DNA from 2 places in the Pseudomonas lundensis genome. Region 2 is predicted to be linked to the other one. Evidence: predicted binding sites of a transcription regulator. Region 2 holds the regulator's gene; the other holds the start of a gene.
The links. Region 2 encodes FliA, which starts transcription of late flagellar genes. Its sites were predicted from a motif close to CTAAAGTTTNNNNNNNNNNNGCCGNTAA; they were not measured.
Positions count from the first base shown of each region.

Region 1 (6,655 bases), 380 kb from region 2:
CACGGTGCCGTTGAACGGCTTCTCGCTGGCAGGGTCCACCAAGGCTTCACCGGTTTGCACGATCACGGAACGCCCTACCAGCGACGAAGCCTGCAGCGCCTGCGAGGATTGCAAGCCGCCGGTGATGGCCGTCACCGATTCGTTCAGGGACGTGATGCCTTCCAGGCTGCTGAACTGGGCCAACTGCGCAACGAATGCGGTGTTGTCCTGCGGGTCCAGCGGGTTCTGGTTTTTCAACTGGGTGACCAGCAATTGCATGAACGCATCTTTGCCCAATGCCTTGCTGTTGCCCGCCACGGCCTTGGAAGCAGCCGCAAGGCTGGTGTCCGTGGCCTTGGCCTGAGAGGAGTTGGCCAGCACCTGATTAAGGGTCTTGTTGCTGACGGAATCGGTCACACTCATTTGCGTCGTTCCTTATCACTGACCGAGGGTCAGGACCTTCTGCATCATGGTTTTGGCGGTGTTCATCATTTCTGCGTTGGTCTGGAACGAACGACTGGCGGAAATCATGTCAGCCATTTCTTCAACCACGTTGACGTTGGGGTAGTACACATACCCCTTGGCGTCGGCAGAAGGATGGTTCGGTTCGTAGCGGGCTTCGAGGTTGCTCTGGTCTTCGACCACGCCCAGTACTTGTACGCCCTGCCCGGCGGCATCCTGATTCTGGAACAGCGAATCGCCTGTGCCGTTTTGCGCACCTTGAAACATGGTGGCAAACACCGGGTGCCGTGCGCGGTAAGTCTGGTCGATGCTCGACGACACGGTTTCGGCGTTGGCAATGTTACTGGCCACGGTGTTCAGGCGCGTGGTCTGAGCACTCATGCCGCTACCGGCAATATTGAAAACACTGGCTAGAGACATGGATTACTCTCCGCGCAGGGCTGACACCAGCCCTTTGAATTTACTGTTGAGCAGGGTGAAGCTGGCCTGGAAGTTGACCGCGTTCTCTGCGTAATTCGATTGTTCGAGCTGAGCGTCGACCGTGTTTTGGTCGATGGAGGGCTGCATCGGCGTGCGGTACAACAGCGATTCATCGCCGCTGCTCAAGCCCTGGGCTTCGATGTGGCGACTGTTGGTCATGTTCAAGGCAAAGCTGCCGTTCTTGTTCTTGTCATTCTGTGCAGCGAGCACAGAAGCAAAATCCAGATCCCGAGCCTTGTAGTTCGGGGTGTCGGCGTTGGCGATGTTATTGGCCAGGACTTCAGCGCGCTGGGCGCGAAAACCCAGGGCTTGCTCATGGATACCGAGCGCTTTATCGAAGCTGATGCTCATGTCGAAAAACCTTTGTGGGCTGACCTGAACATGTGGTTCAGGTCCTTCTTGCTCTGGATAGAGCAAACCCCGTGCCAATATTCACATGCCCGTATTTCAAGGCTTTGCCGGGGGCTGGGGCGCGGCAATGCCAGAAAAGCGGCAATCACTGACCGCCGACTGCCGCTTTTCTGCCGCTTTGTTGCACGGGACACTCGCACCGCCGCCCCGCAGCGCCATAAAAAACGGGAGCCTTGTGGGCTCCCGTTAGGATTACTTGGCCTGGTAGATGATCCCCGGGCTGCACTGGATCATCTGGTAGTGATCCGGCAACCCGTTGAGCGCTTCGGAGGCGCCCAGGAATAAATAGCCGCCCGGCTTCAAGGTGCTGTGAATGCGCAACAGGATGTCTTTTTTGACCTCTGCCGAGAAATAGATCAGCACGTTGCGGCAGAACACCATGTCGAACTTGCCCAACCCGGCGTAACTGTCCAGCAGGTTGAACGAGCGAAACTCCACACGGCTCTTGATCGGCGCCTTGACCATCCAGCGCCCCGGCCCTTTAGGCTCGAAGTAACGCTGCAAGCGCTCCTGGGACAAACCGCGGCCGATCGCCAGGCTGTCGTACTCGCCGGTCTTGCAGTTGTTGAGCATCAGGCTGGACAGGTCGGTGGCAACAATTTGCACCCCCGCTTTCAATTGCCCGAGGTTGCTGCGCTCAAACTCATCGATGGCCATCGACAGCGAATACGGTTCCTGCCCCGAAGAGCAGGCGGCCGACCAGATGCGTAAACGTTGCCCCGGATGGGCCTTGGTCAACTCAGGCAGGACTTTGTTTTTCAGCACTTCAAAGGGGTAGGTATCGCGAAACCACAGGGTTTCGTTGGTGGTCATCGCATCGACCACCTGCTCACGCAGCCCGCTGCGGGGCTGGCTCTGGATGCGCTGAATCAGCTCACCCAGTGATTTGATACCTTGCTGTTCCATCAGCTTGTTCAGTCGGCTGGAAACAAGGTACTGCTTGTTCTCCCCTAGCAAAATGCCACAGGCTTTTTCCAGGAAAACCCGGAACTGCTCAAAATCCAAATTAGCCGTAGACAAATGATCCTGCCTCTATAAATCGTGTTGACCGCCAAGGACTGCGTCCTTAGCTGTGATCTGCTTCTTTGATCCGGTCGACGACCCGGGATGCCAGGTCATCAGGGCGGAATTTTGCCAGAAAGTCATTGGCGCCGACTTTCTTGACCATCGCCTGATTGAATACCCCGGACAGCGAAGTGTGCAGAATGATGTGTAAATTTTGCATGCGCGGATCGCTACGGATTTCAGACGTCAGGGTGTAACCGTCCATTTCCGGCATCTCGATGTCCGAGATCATCATCAGAAACTCTTCTGACGGGTCCTTGCCCTCGTCCACCAGTTTGCGCAGATATTCCAGCGCCTGGCGACCATCATTAAGCGAGACCACTTCCACGCCCACCGTTTGCAGGCAACGTGACACCTGCTTGCGCGCCACTGACGAGTCATCGACCGTCAGCACCCGCAACGACACGGCCTTGGTGTGGGTGTCGACATCGACCACCCCGTGGGAAATGCTTTCCGATGACGGCGAAACCTCTGACAGGATTTTTTCAACGTCGATGATTTCGACCAGTTGATTGTCCAGCCGTGTCACCGCCGTCAGGTAGTGGTCACGCCCCGTGCCTTTGGGCGGCGGATGGATCTCTTCCCAGTTCATGTTGACGATGCGCTCGACCGCGCCCACGAGAAACCCCTGAGTCTTGGTGTTGTACTCCGTGATAATCACAAACGGGCTGCTTTGATCTTTCAGCGCGCCTGAACCGGTGGCCATGGCCAAATCCAGAATCGGAATGGTCGCCCCCCGAATACTCGCAACACCGCACACCACAGGATGGGATTTGGGCATCACGGTCAGCTTGGGGCATTGCAGCACCTCGCGCACCTTGAACACGTTAATCCCGTACAGCTGTGGCCCATCCAGGCGAAACAACAACAGTTCCAGGCGGTTCTGCCCGACCAGTTGTGTGCGCTGGTTAACCGAATCCATCACCCCAGCCATACACGGTTCCCCTTAGAAACTTTAAGTTGCGACGCACATCGCCCGGTAAACGGCACGGGCTTTGCTATTTATCCGCCATGAATGCAAAAACGACAATTTCTTGCCACCGGCCGATCCTTCAGACGCTGCGCCTTCGCTGTGCAAGTATGCTTGCGGCTGTCTGCCTGATAAGCGTGGGCACACAGTCATACGCAGATGGATTTACTTCTCCTACACAGCTTATCGGCGTGACCCAAGGCTTTCTTGAATTCACCGTCGAAGACTACCTTGCCACTGGTCAGATAGAAGGCCGCTACGAGATTCAGGTCAATAACCTTGATCCGCGCTTGCGCCTCGCTCAGTGCGACAAGGAATTGACAGCCACCCTCGAAAGCCCGGCGCAACCCATGGGCCGCGTGACGGTGCGTGTGCGCTGTGAGGGTAGCTCGCCCTGGACCATTTTTGTCCCGGCACAGGTAAAGTTATTTCGCGAGGTGGTGACCGTGCTCCACCCCCTCAAACGCGGCACGATCATCAGCGATGACGATGTGGTGTTGCGCGAGCGCGACGTGGGCCTGATCACGCAGGGTTACATGACCGCCGTGGAACTGGTAGTCGGGCAAAAACTCCTGCGGCCCATGGTCACCGATCAGGTGCTGACCCTGACGCACCTGGAGCAAGCGGCTGTGGTGCGCAAGGGCGATCAAGTGGTGATCAATGCCCGTAGCGGCACCTTGACGGTGAGAATGCCCGGCGAAGCCCTGTCCGACGGCGGCCTCAGTGAACAGGTGCGGGTGAAGAACCTGAACTCCAAACGGGTTATCAAAGCGCGCATTACCGGGCCGGGGCAAGTGGAGGTGGCTTTGTAGGACAGTTGGCATACGTCTCTCAACTTTCCTACACTGTCGCTTGACGCAGATCAGTACGGTTGCGCGTCGCCGTATGATTAATCGTGCCTAAAGTTTTCTCGGGTATGGCCGAAAACATGGCAAGCGTCCAAATACCCAGAGGTTTTCCATCATGGTCATCGACTTCAGTCGCCTTAACAACGCCGCGCCTTTAACCGGCACTGCGCGCAGCAACAGCAGTCAGGAAGCAGGCAGCGCCACTAAATCGGCCCCTGCCACTCAGGAGCAAACGGGCGTCAGCGCCCCGAGCGGTGAATCTGTGCACCTCAGTGACGGGGCACAACAATTGCAAAAAATCAGCGATTCGCTGCGCGATCAACCGATTGTCGACAAAGGCCGAGTGGCCGAGTTGAAACAAGCCATCGCCGACGGCACCTACACCGTCGACAGCAATCGGGTTGCCAGCAAATTGCTCAACTTGGAAGCCCAGCGCTAGCCCTTGGGGCAAGCGCCAGGCTTTTGGACGCTTAAATTCCAGAGCCAGCCATGCACGACACGACTTTATTGCAACTGATCAACGACGACTTCGCCCCTGCCGAGAAACTGCTCGCCTTGCTGCAGGACGAAACCATTGCCCTGCAAGGGCGCGACATGTTGGTGCTCGAAGACATTCTGGCGCGCAAACAGTCGTTGATCATTCTGCTCGATCAGCATGGCCGCAAGCGCAGCGAAATTCTGGTGGGCCTTGGATTGCCGGCCAACCGCAGCGGGCTTGAGCAACTGGCCAGCCACTCGGACCTCGGCCCGCAACTGCTCGCCCAAAGCGAGGCATTGAATCAGGTGCTGGCCGATTGTCAGGCCGCCAATGTGATCAACGGCCAGGCCATCCAGACCCAACAACTCATCACAGCCAATCAGCAGCGCATTTTGCACGGTGGCGAAGCCCATACGCTGTATGACGCCCGCGGCACCACCGCACTGGTCAACAAACCACGCGCTTTCAGCCAGGCGTGAGCCCGCGTGACCGCACTATCCTAAAGACGCAACATACTGGCAAAATGCCTCTTTTTTGCGTGTTGTTGTATTTTGTCTGGAGATTGATGAACCGTGTCCCATGCTGAAGATGCTCCGCAGCCTCCCAAGGTGCTTACCACGCCTTTGGAAATTTCCGCCCATTTGCGGATGCTACAAGAGAGCCACGACCCGCTGATCATCACCTTCCACGAACGCAGTCAGCGTTTTCAGAGCTATCTGGTCGAAGTTGATCGCGACACCGCGACCCTGGCTTTTGACGAAATGATCCCGCGTGACGGTGAGCGTTTCCTTGAAGCCGGTGAGCCGTTTCGCGTTGAAGGCTTTCATGACGGCGTTCGCATTGCCTGGGAGTGCACCACGCAACTGACCATTGACGACAAAGACGGCCACCGCTGCTACCACGGTGCGTTGCCGACCGAGATCGTCTACCACCAGCGCCGCAATGCGTTCCGTGCCGCCCTCAAGCTGGCGGATCTGGTGAATGTGAAAGTCGATGGCGACAAAATCAAATTCCCGCTGGAAGGCAAGTTGCTGGATGTCTCAGCCACGGGTTGCAAACTGCGCTTTGAAGGCGACGTCAGCGAGCGCCTGCAACTGGGGCAAGTCTACGAGCGCTTCAACGCCGCCCTGCCCTTCGGCCCTATGACCACGCCCGTGGAATTGCGCTACCTGCATTTTGAAGAACGCCTCAACATCACTTTTGCCGGCATGCGCTTTCACAACATGAGCGGCGGCGTGCAGCGTCAGGTCGAGCGTTTTGTGTATCAACTGCAGCGCGATGCGCGACGGTTCGATAAAGACGACGACTATTGAGGCAGCGCCTCACCCTCTCCCACCGGGAGAGGGTGCAGATTTCACAGTGATTCAAACACGCGGCTGATCAGCGCCTTCTCCCTCGGGCTGAGGGCCTTCGGCGCTTTCAGGGACGACCGTCGGTTCTACGTTGTCCTGCATCTGATCCTGCACCACCTGCTCATCGACCCGAGGGTCAAGCGCCGCCACCAAAGGCGAGCTGGACATGCTGTCCGGCATGGCCACGTGCTGCAGCGGCGCATCGTCGACCTGATGCAGGTTGGTCACCGCATTCGGACGAATACGCCACACCAGCACCAGGCCCGTCAGGCTGAAAAACGCGTAGAGCATCTGACTGCCCAACACCTTCATCAATACCCCCGCCACCAACGGCCCAATACTGGCCCCGATGCCGTAGGTCACCAGCAGCATCGCCGTCAGTGACACCCGGCGATCCGCTTCCACGTGGTCATTGGCAAACGCCACGGCCAGCGGGTAGATGCAAAACTGCACCAGCGCGCTCAACCAGCCCGCAATAAACAGCACCTCCAGGGGGACTGAGGGCAGGATCGCCAGCGGCAGCGACACCACCGCCAGAATGAACGCGAACACGCGAATCAGCAGGGGCCGGTCATAACGGTCGGACAACCAGCCCAGTGGCCACTGCGCC
Region 1 covers NZ_CP062158.2:3,495,468-3,502,122, forward strand. Annotated here, with positions in the region: gene flgD (flagellar hook assembly protein FlgD) at 1-402, opposite strand, end outside; gene flgC (flagellar basal body rod protein FlgC) at 418-861, opposite strand; gene flgB (flagellar basal body rod protein FlgB) at 865-1,272, opposite strand; gene cheR (protein-glutamate O-methyltransferase CheR) at 1,525-2,352, opposite strand; gene IF654_RS16465 (chemotaxis protein CheV) at 2,399-3,331, opposite strand; gene flgA (flagellar basal body P-ring formation chaperone FlgA) at 3,409-4,179, shown strand; gene flgM (flagellar biosynthesis anti-sigma factor FlgM) at 4,331-4,654, shown strand; gene IF654_RS16480 (flagella synthesis protein FlgN) at 4,705-5,172, shown strand; gene IF654_RS16485 (flagellar brake protein) at 5,266-6,006, shown strand; gene IF654_RS16490 (MFS transporter) at 6,058-6,655, opposite strand, start outside.
Region 1: flgM (flagellar biosynthesis anti-sigma factor FlgM) is a predicted target of FliA. The motif match lies at 4,267-4,294, and genes of this name have one in related genera.

Region 2 (6,655 bases):
CGCCAGGGTCAGCGGCACCTTGATCACAATCTTCGAGCCCTGGCCCAGGGTCGAATAGATGTTCAGCGAGCCGTTGAGCTGGGCGATTTTGGTTTTCACCACGTCCATGCCCACGCCACGGCCCGACACGTCGGAAATCTCGGTTTTGGTCGAGAAGCCCGGCGCAAAAATCAGGTTGTAACAGTCGGACTCGCTCAGGCGATCGGCGGCGTCCTTGTCCATCAGGCCTTTCTTCACGGCAATGCCGCGCAGAATATTGGCGTCCATGCCTTTGCCGTCATCGGAGATGGACAGCAGGATGTGGTCGCCTTCCTGTTCGGCCGAGAGGATCACCTTGCCGCAACGGGACTTGCCTGCCGCTTCGCGTTCTTCCGGGGTTTCACAACCGTGGTCGACCGCGTTGCGCACCAAGTGGACCAGCGGGTCGGCCAGGGCCTCGACCAGGTTCTTGTCCAGATCGGTTTCTTCGCCCACCAGCTCAAGGGTGATTTCTTTCTTGAGCTGACGCGCCAAATCGCGAACCAGCCGCGGGAAACGGCCGAACACTTTCTTGATCGGCTGCATCCGGGTCTTCATCACCGCGGTTTGCAGGTCGGCGGTCACCACGTCGAGGTTGGACACCGCCTTGGACATGGCTTCGTCATTGCTGTTGAGGCCCAGGCGCACCAGACGGTTACGCACCAGCACCAGCTCGCCGACCATGTTCATGATGTCGTCCAGGCGCGCCGTGTCGACCCGCACCGTGGTTTCTGCTTCCGAAGCCGCCGGTTTGTCCGGGTGGGCCGCTACAGCGCGGGCCGGAGCGACCGGGCGCGCTGCCGGTTCAGGCTTGCTTGCCACGGCCGCCGCCGCTGCAGGCGCTGGCGCGGGCTTGGCCGCAGCCGGCTGGGCAGGGACTTCCGTGAACTTGCCCTTACCGTGCAACTCGTCGAGCAACGATTCAAATTCGTGGTCGGAGATGTGGTCCGGGTTGGCCGGTGCCGCATCAGCCGGCGCGACAGCCGCAGGGGCCGCAGGAGCAGAGGCATCCAGTGCATCGGCACTGAACGACCCTTTACCGTGCAACTGATCGAGCAAGGCTTCGAATTCGTCGTCGGTGATTTCGTTGCTGGCGGGCGCGGCCGGTTCCACCGGTTGAGCGGCGGGCGTCGCAGCCACGGCGTCCGGCGCAAACTGGCCTTTGCCGTGCAATTGGTCCAGCAGGGACTCAAACTCGGCGTCAGAAATTTCGTCGCTGCCCGGGGCGGATGCCGCCTGCTCAGGCGTGGCCACAGGCGTCGCCGCCCCGCCCGCCGCCGCTTGCGCTTTGACTGCATTGAGCGAGTCCAGCAACAGCTCGAATTCGTTATCGGTGATGTCACCGCTGTCTGCGGCCACCGGTTCTGACGCAGGCGCCACGGCCACGGGCTCCGGGGCGGCGGGTGCCGCTGCGGGCTCGGCCAGGCGCGCCAGCGCAGCCAGCAACTCCGGCGTCGCGGCGGTGATCGGTGCGCGCTCGCGCACTTCACTGAACATGCCGTTGACCGCGTCCAGCGCTTCCAGGATCACGTCCATCAGCTCCGAATCGACGTGTCGCTCACCCTTGCGCAAGATGTCGAACACGTTCTCGGCGATGTGACAGCACTCCACCAGCTCGTTGAGCTGGAGGAAGCCGGCGCCCCCTTTTACAGTGTGAAAACCGCGAAAAATTGCATTGAGCAGGTCGGCATCATCCGGTCGGCTTTCCAGCTCGACCAGTTGTTCGGACAACTGCTCTAGAATTTCGCCGGCTTCAACCAGGAAATCCTGAAGGATTTCTTCATCGGCGCCGAAGCTCATGTACGTGCTCCTTAGAATCCAAGACTTGAAAGCAAATCGTCTACATCGTCCTGACCGGACACGACGTCATCACGCTTATCGGCATGAATCTGCGGACCTTCACCCTGCGCCAGGTTTTTTTGCGGATTATTTTCTGCCCGCAGTGCTTCGCGGTCATGCTCGATCCCTGCGAAACGGTCAACCTGACTGGCCATCAACACCAGTTTGAGCAGATTGCTTTCAACTTCAGTCACCAGCTGCGTGACCCGCTTGATCACCTGACCGGTGAGGTCCTGGTAATCCTGAGCCAGCAAAATGTCATTCAGGTTGGCGGCGACCACGTGGCTTTCTTCTTCGCTACGCGTCAGAAAACCGTCAACCCGACGCGCCAGATCCCGAAACTCCTCGGCACTGAGCTCGCGACGCATGAAGCGTCCCCACTCTGCGCTCAAGGTTTTGGCTTCAGCGCCCAGGCCATTGACCACGGGCGTGCTGTTCTCCACCAGGTCCATGGTGCGGTTGGCCGCCGCTTCCGTTAAGCGCACAACATACGACAACCGTTCCGTGGCATCCGTGATCTGCGACACTTCTTCGGCTTGCGGCATGTGCGGGTCAATGTGGAAGTTGACGATTGCACTGTGCAGCTCGCGCGTCAGCTTGCCGACTTCGCGGTACAGGCCCCGGTCGCGGGTCTGGTTCAATTCGTGAATCAGCTGCACGGCGTCGCCAAACTGGCCTTTTTCAAGGCTGTCGACCAACTCGCGAGCATGTTTTTTCAAGGTCGATTCAAAATCGCCCTGGCTAGCCTCTTTATGCTCCATAACGCCCCCGTGGCGAGTCGATCAACCGATGCGTTCGAAGATTTTTTCGATCTTCTCTTTGAGTGCCAGCGCAGTGAACGGCTTGACGACATAGCCGTTAACACCGGCTTGCGCCGCTTCGATGATTTGCTCGCGCTTGGCTTCGGCCGTCACCATCAGCACGGGCATGTGCTTGAGTTTTTCATCCGCGCGCACGTGGCGCAGCAGATCGATGCCGGTCATGCCCGGCATGTTCCAGTCAGTCACCAGAAAGTCGATATGACCTTGATTGAGGATCGGTATCGCCGTGGTGCCATCATCGGCCTCAACGGTGTTGGTGAACCCCAGGTCACGCAGCAGGTTTTTAATGATCCGCCGCATCGTCGAAAAATCATCAACGATGAGGATTTTCATATTCTTGTCCAATTCGACCTCCAAGCAGTCTTAAAACGCGTCCAGCACCTGGGCGCGCCATTCAATCAATTCAGTAAACCTTAACCCTGTAGCCGCCACCGCCGACTGCGACGCGGATGCAGCGACCGTCTGTGACAGAAGGTCTTGCGGCCTTATCGCAGCCTGCGGCAGCGGCTACAGGGGGTAAATCGTGTGGACGGCGGCGTCTCAGCGCGCTCGCCATTCCGCCAGGCGCCCGCGCAAACGCGCGGCACACTGGCTGTGCAACTGGCTGACACGCGACTCGCTCACGCCCAGCACCTCACCGATTTCCTTGAGGTTGAGTTCTTCGTCGTAGTACAGCGCCAGCACCAGCCGCTCGCGTTCCGGCAAGTTGGCGATGGCCTCGGCCAACGCGCCCTGGAAACGTTCGTCTTCCAGGTCACGCGACGGCTCAAGGTGAGCACTGGCGCCGTCCTCGTGCAGCCCTTCATGCTCGCCGTCCTGCAACAGGTCGTCGAAGCTGAACAGGCGGCTGCCCAGGGTGTCATTCAAAATGGCGTAATAATCATCAAGGCTTAAATTGAGTTCGGCCGCAACTTCGTGATCTTTAGCGTCACAGCCGGTTTTTGCTTCAATTGCCCGAATTGCGTCGCTGACCATGCGCGTATTGCGGTGGACCGAGCGTGGAGCCCAGTCGCCCTTTCGCACTTCATCAAGCATCGCGCCACGGATACGAATACCCGCGTAGGTTTCGAAACTTGCACCTTTGCTGGCGTCGTATTTGGTCGACACTTCGAGCAGGCCGATCATCCCGGCCTGAATCAAGTCTTCAACCTGCACACTGGCCGGCAGACGCGCCAGCAGGTGGTACGCAATGCGTTTGACCAAAGGGGCGTAGCGTTCGATCAGCTCGTACTGGCTGTCGCGCGATGACTTGCTGTACATGCGATAGCCGCTTGCTGTCATGGAGACGTACCTACATTGGTTTGCTGCACCAGACGCTCAACAAAGAACTCCAGGTGCCCACGGGGATTGGCAGGCAATGGCCAGGTGTCAACTTTCTGTGCAATGGCCTTGAACGCCAGCGAGCATTTGGAGCGCGGGAACGCTTCGTACACAGCGCGCTGCTTTTGCACTGCCTTGCGCACACATTCGTCGTACGGCACGGCGCCTACGTATTGCAGGGCGACGTCCAGAAAGCGGTCGGTGACTTTGGTCAGCTTGGCGAACAGGTTGCGCCCTTCCTGCGGGCTCTGGGCCATGTTGGCCAACACCCGGAAGCGGTTCATGCCGTAATCGCGGTTCAGCAACTTGATCAACGCATACGCATCGGTGATCGAGGTCGGTTCGTCGCACACCACCAGCAGCACTTCCTGCGCGGCGCGCACAAAGCTGACCACCGATTCGCCAATCCCGGCGGCGGTGTCGATCACCAGCACGTCCAGGTTGTCACCGATCTCGCTGAAGGCCTGAATCAGCCCCGCATGCTGGGCCGGGCTCAGGTGAACCATGCTTTGGGTGCCCGACGCCGCGGGCACGATGCGAATCCCGCCGGGGCCAGGCAGCAGCACATCGCGCAGCTCGCAACGGCCCTCGACCACATCGGCCAGGGTGTATTTGGGGGTCAGCCCCAGCAGTACGTCGACGTTCGCCAACCCCAGGTCAGCGTCCAGTAACATCACTCGTCTGCCCAGCTCGGCAAGAGCCAGCGACAAGTTGACTGAAACGTTAGTTTTACCGACGCCACCCTTGCCGCCGGTCACTGCGATCACCTGTACGGGATGCATGCTGCCCATGATCTTTCTTTACCTTGTCTTACTTAGACGCGGCTACAGAGGCTGGCTGCGGGTTCCTCAACGGGAACAGGATGTGCAGACCATCAATGTAGGTACATTCCAACGTAATCATCACTGCCTCAGCCGACCCGTTTGGAAGGGCTGTGGTAGATATCAGCGAACATGTCGGCCATGGCCTCTTCGCTGGGTTCTTCCTGCATTTGCACACTCACCGCACGGCTCACCAACTGGTGACGACGCGGCAGATGGAGATCGTCCGGGATACGCGGACCGTCCGTGAGATAGGCCACTGGCAGCTCGTGGCTGATGGCCAGACTCAACACTTCACCAAGGCTCGCCGTCTCATCCAGTTTGGTCAGGATGCAACCGGCCAGCCCGCAACGTTTATAACTGTGGTACGCCGCCGCCAGCACTTGTTTCTGGCTGGTGGTGGCCAATACCAAATAGTTTTTGGACTTGATGCCGCGCCCCGCCAGGCTTTCGAGCTGCAGGCGCAACGCCGGGTCACTGGCTTGCAGGCCCGCCGTGTCCACCAGCACCACGCGCTTGCGCACCAGCGGCTCCAGGGTTTGCCCCAGCGACTGGCCGGGCGCCACATGCGTGACGGGCACATTGAGGATGCGGCCCAGGGTTTTGAGTTGCTCCTGCGCGCCAATCCGGTAACTGTCCATGCTCACCAGCGCAATGTTTTGCGCGCCGTACTTGAGCACATAACGCGCCGCCAGCTTGGCCAGTGTGGTGGTCTTGCCCATGCCTGCCGGGCCGACCATGGCAATCACGCCGCCGTCTTCAAGCGGTTCGACTTCAGGGGTGGCGATCATGCGGGCCAAATGGGCCAACAGCATGCGCCAGGCCTGACGCGGCTCTTCAATCTCGGTCACTTGCTCCAGCAAGTCGCGGGCCAGCGGGCCGGACAAGCCGATGCGCTGCAAACGGCGCCACAGATTGGCTTGTGCCGGTTTGCTGCCTTGCAACTGATTCCAGGCCAACGACCCCAACTGCACTTCGAGCAACTCGCGCAAGCCATTGAGTTCAAAGCGCATGGTGTCGAAGGCGCGTTGGTCCATGCTCGGCGCGGCCGGGGCTGCGGGACGTGGCGGCTCGTCGAACGTCGGCTCGATCAGTGGCTCGGCGGCGGTCAGGGGCAAACCGGCAAACAATTGCCGACTGACATCCGACTCGCCCTCAGCGCGCATGCTCAACTCGGCCTGGGCCGACACAATGCGCGACTGGGTCTTGCGCAGCTCTTCTTCGAGTTCGACATTCGGCACACGGGGCGCCAGCGCGGACAACTTGTAGTCCAGCGCAGCGGTCAACTCAACACCGCCAGCAATGCGGCGGTTACCAATAATGGCGGCATCAGCCCCCAGCTCATCACGAACCAGTTTCATGGCCTGACGCATATCGGCGGCGAAAAAACGCTTCACTTGCATAAACCAAACCTCAGCCGTTCGGGCCTACTGTCGCAACGATGGTGACTTGCTTGTTGTCAGGGATTTCCTGGTACGCCAGCACATGCAGGTTCGGCACGGCCAAACGGCCAAACCGCGACAACATCGCGCGGACCGGACCGGCCACCAGCAGGATCACCGGATTGCCTTGCATCTCTTGGCGTTGTGCGGCGTCGATCAACGAACGCTGCAGTTTTTCAGCCATGCTCGGCTCCAGCAGAACGCCCTCTTCCTGACCTTGCCCTGCCTTCTGCAGACTATTGAGCAATATTTGTTCCAACCTTGGCTCCAGCGTGATAACTGGCAGCTCAGACTCAACGCCTACAATGCTTTGGACGATGGCGCGGGACAAACCAACCCGCACGGCGGCCACCAAAGCGGCGGTATCTTGACTCTTGTGCGCATTGTTCGCGAC
Region 2 covers NZ_CP062158.2:3,117,623-3,124,277, forward strand. Annotated here, with positions in the region: gene IF654_RS14615 (chemotaxis protein CheA) at 1-1,818, opposite strand, end outside; gene IF654_RS14620 (protein phosphatase CheZ) at 1,830-2,618, opposite strand; gene IF654_RS14625 (chemotaxis response regulator CheY) at 2,640-3,011, opposite strand; gene fliA (RNA polymerase sigma factor FliA) at 3,219-3,959, opposite strand; gene fleN (flagellar synthesis regulator FleN) at 3,956-4,789, opposite strand; gene flhF (flagellar biosynthesis protein FlhF) at 4,909-6,222, opposite strand; gene flhA (flagellar biosynthesis protein FlhA) at 6,233-6,655, opposite strand, start outside.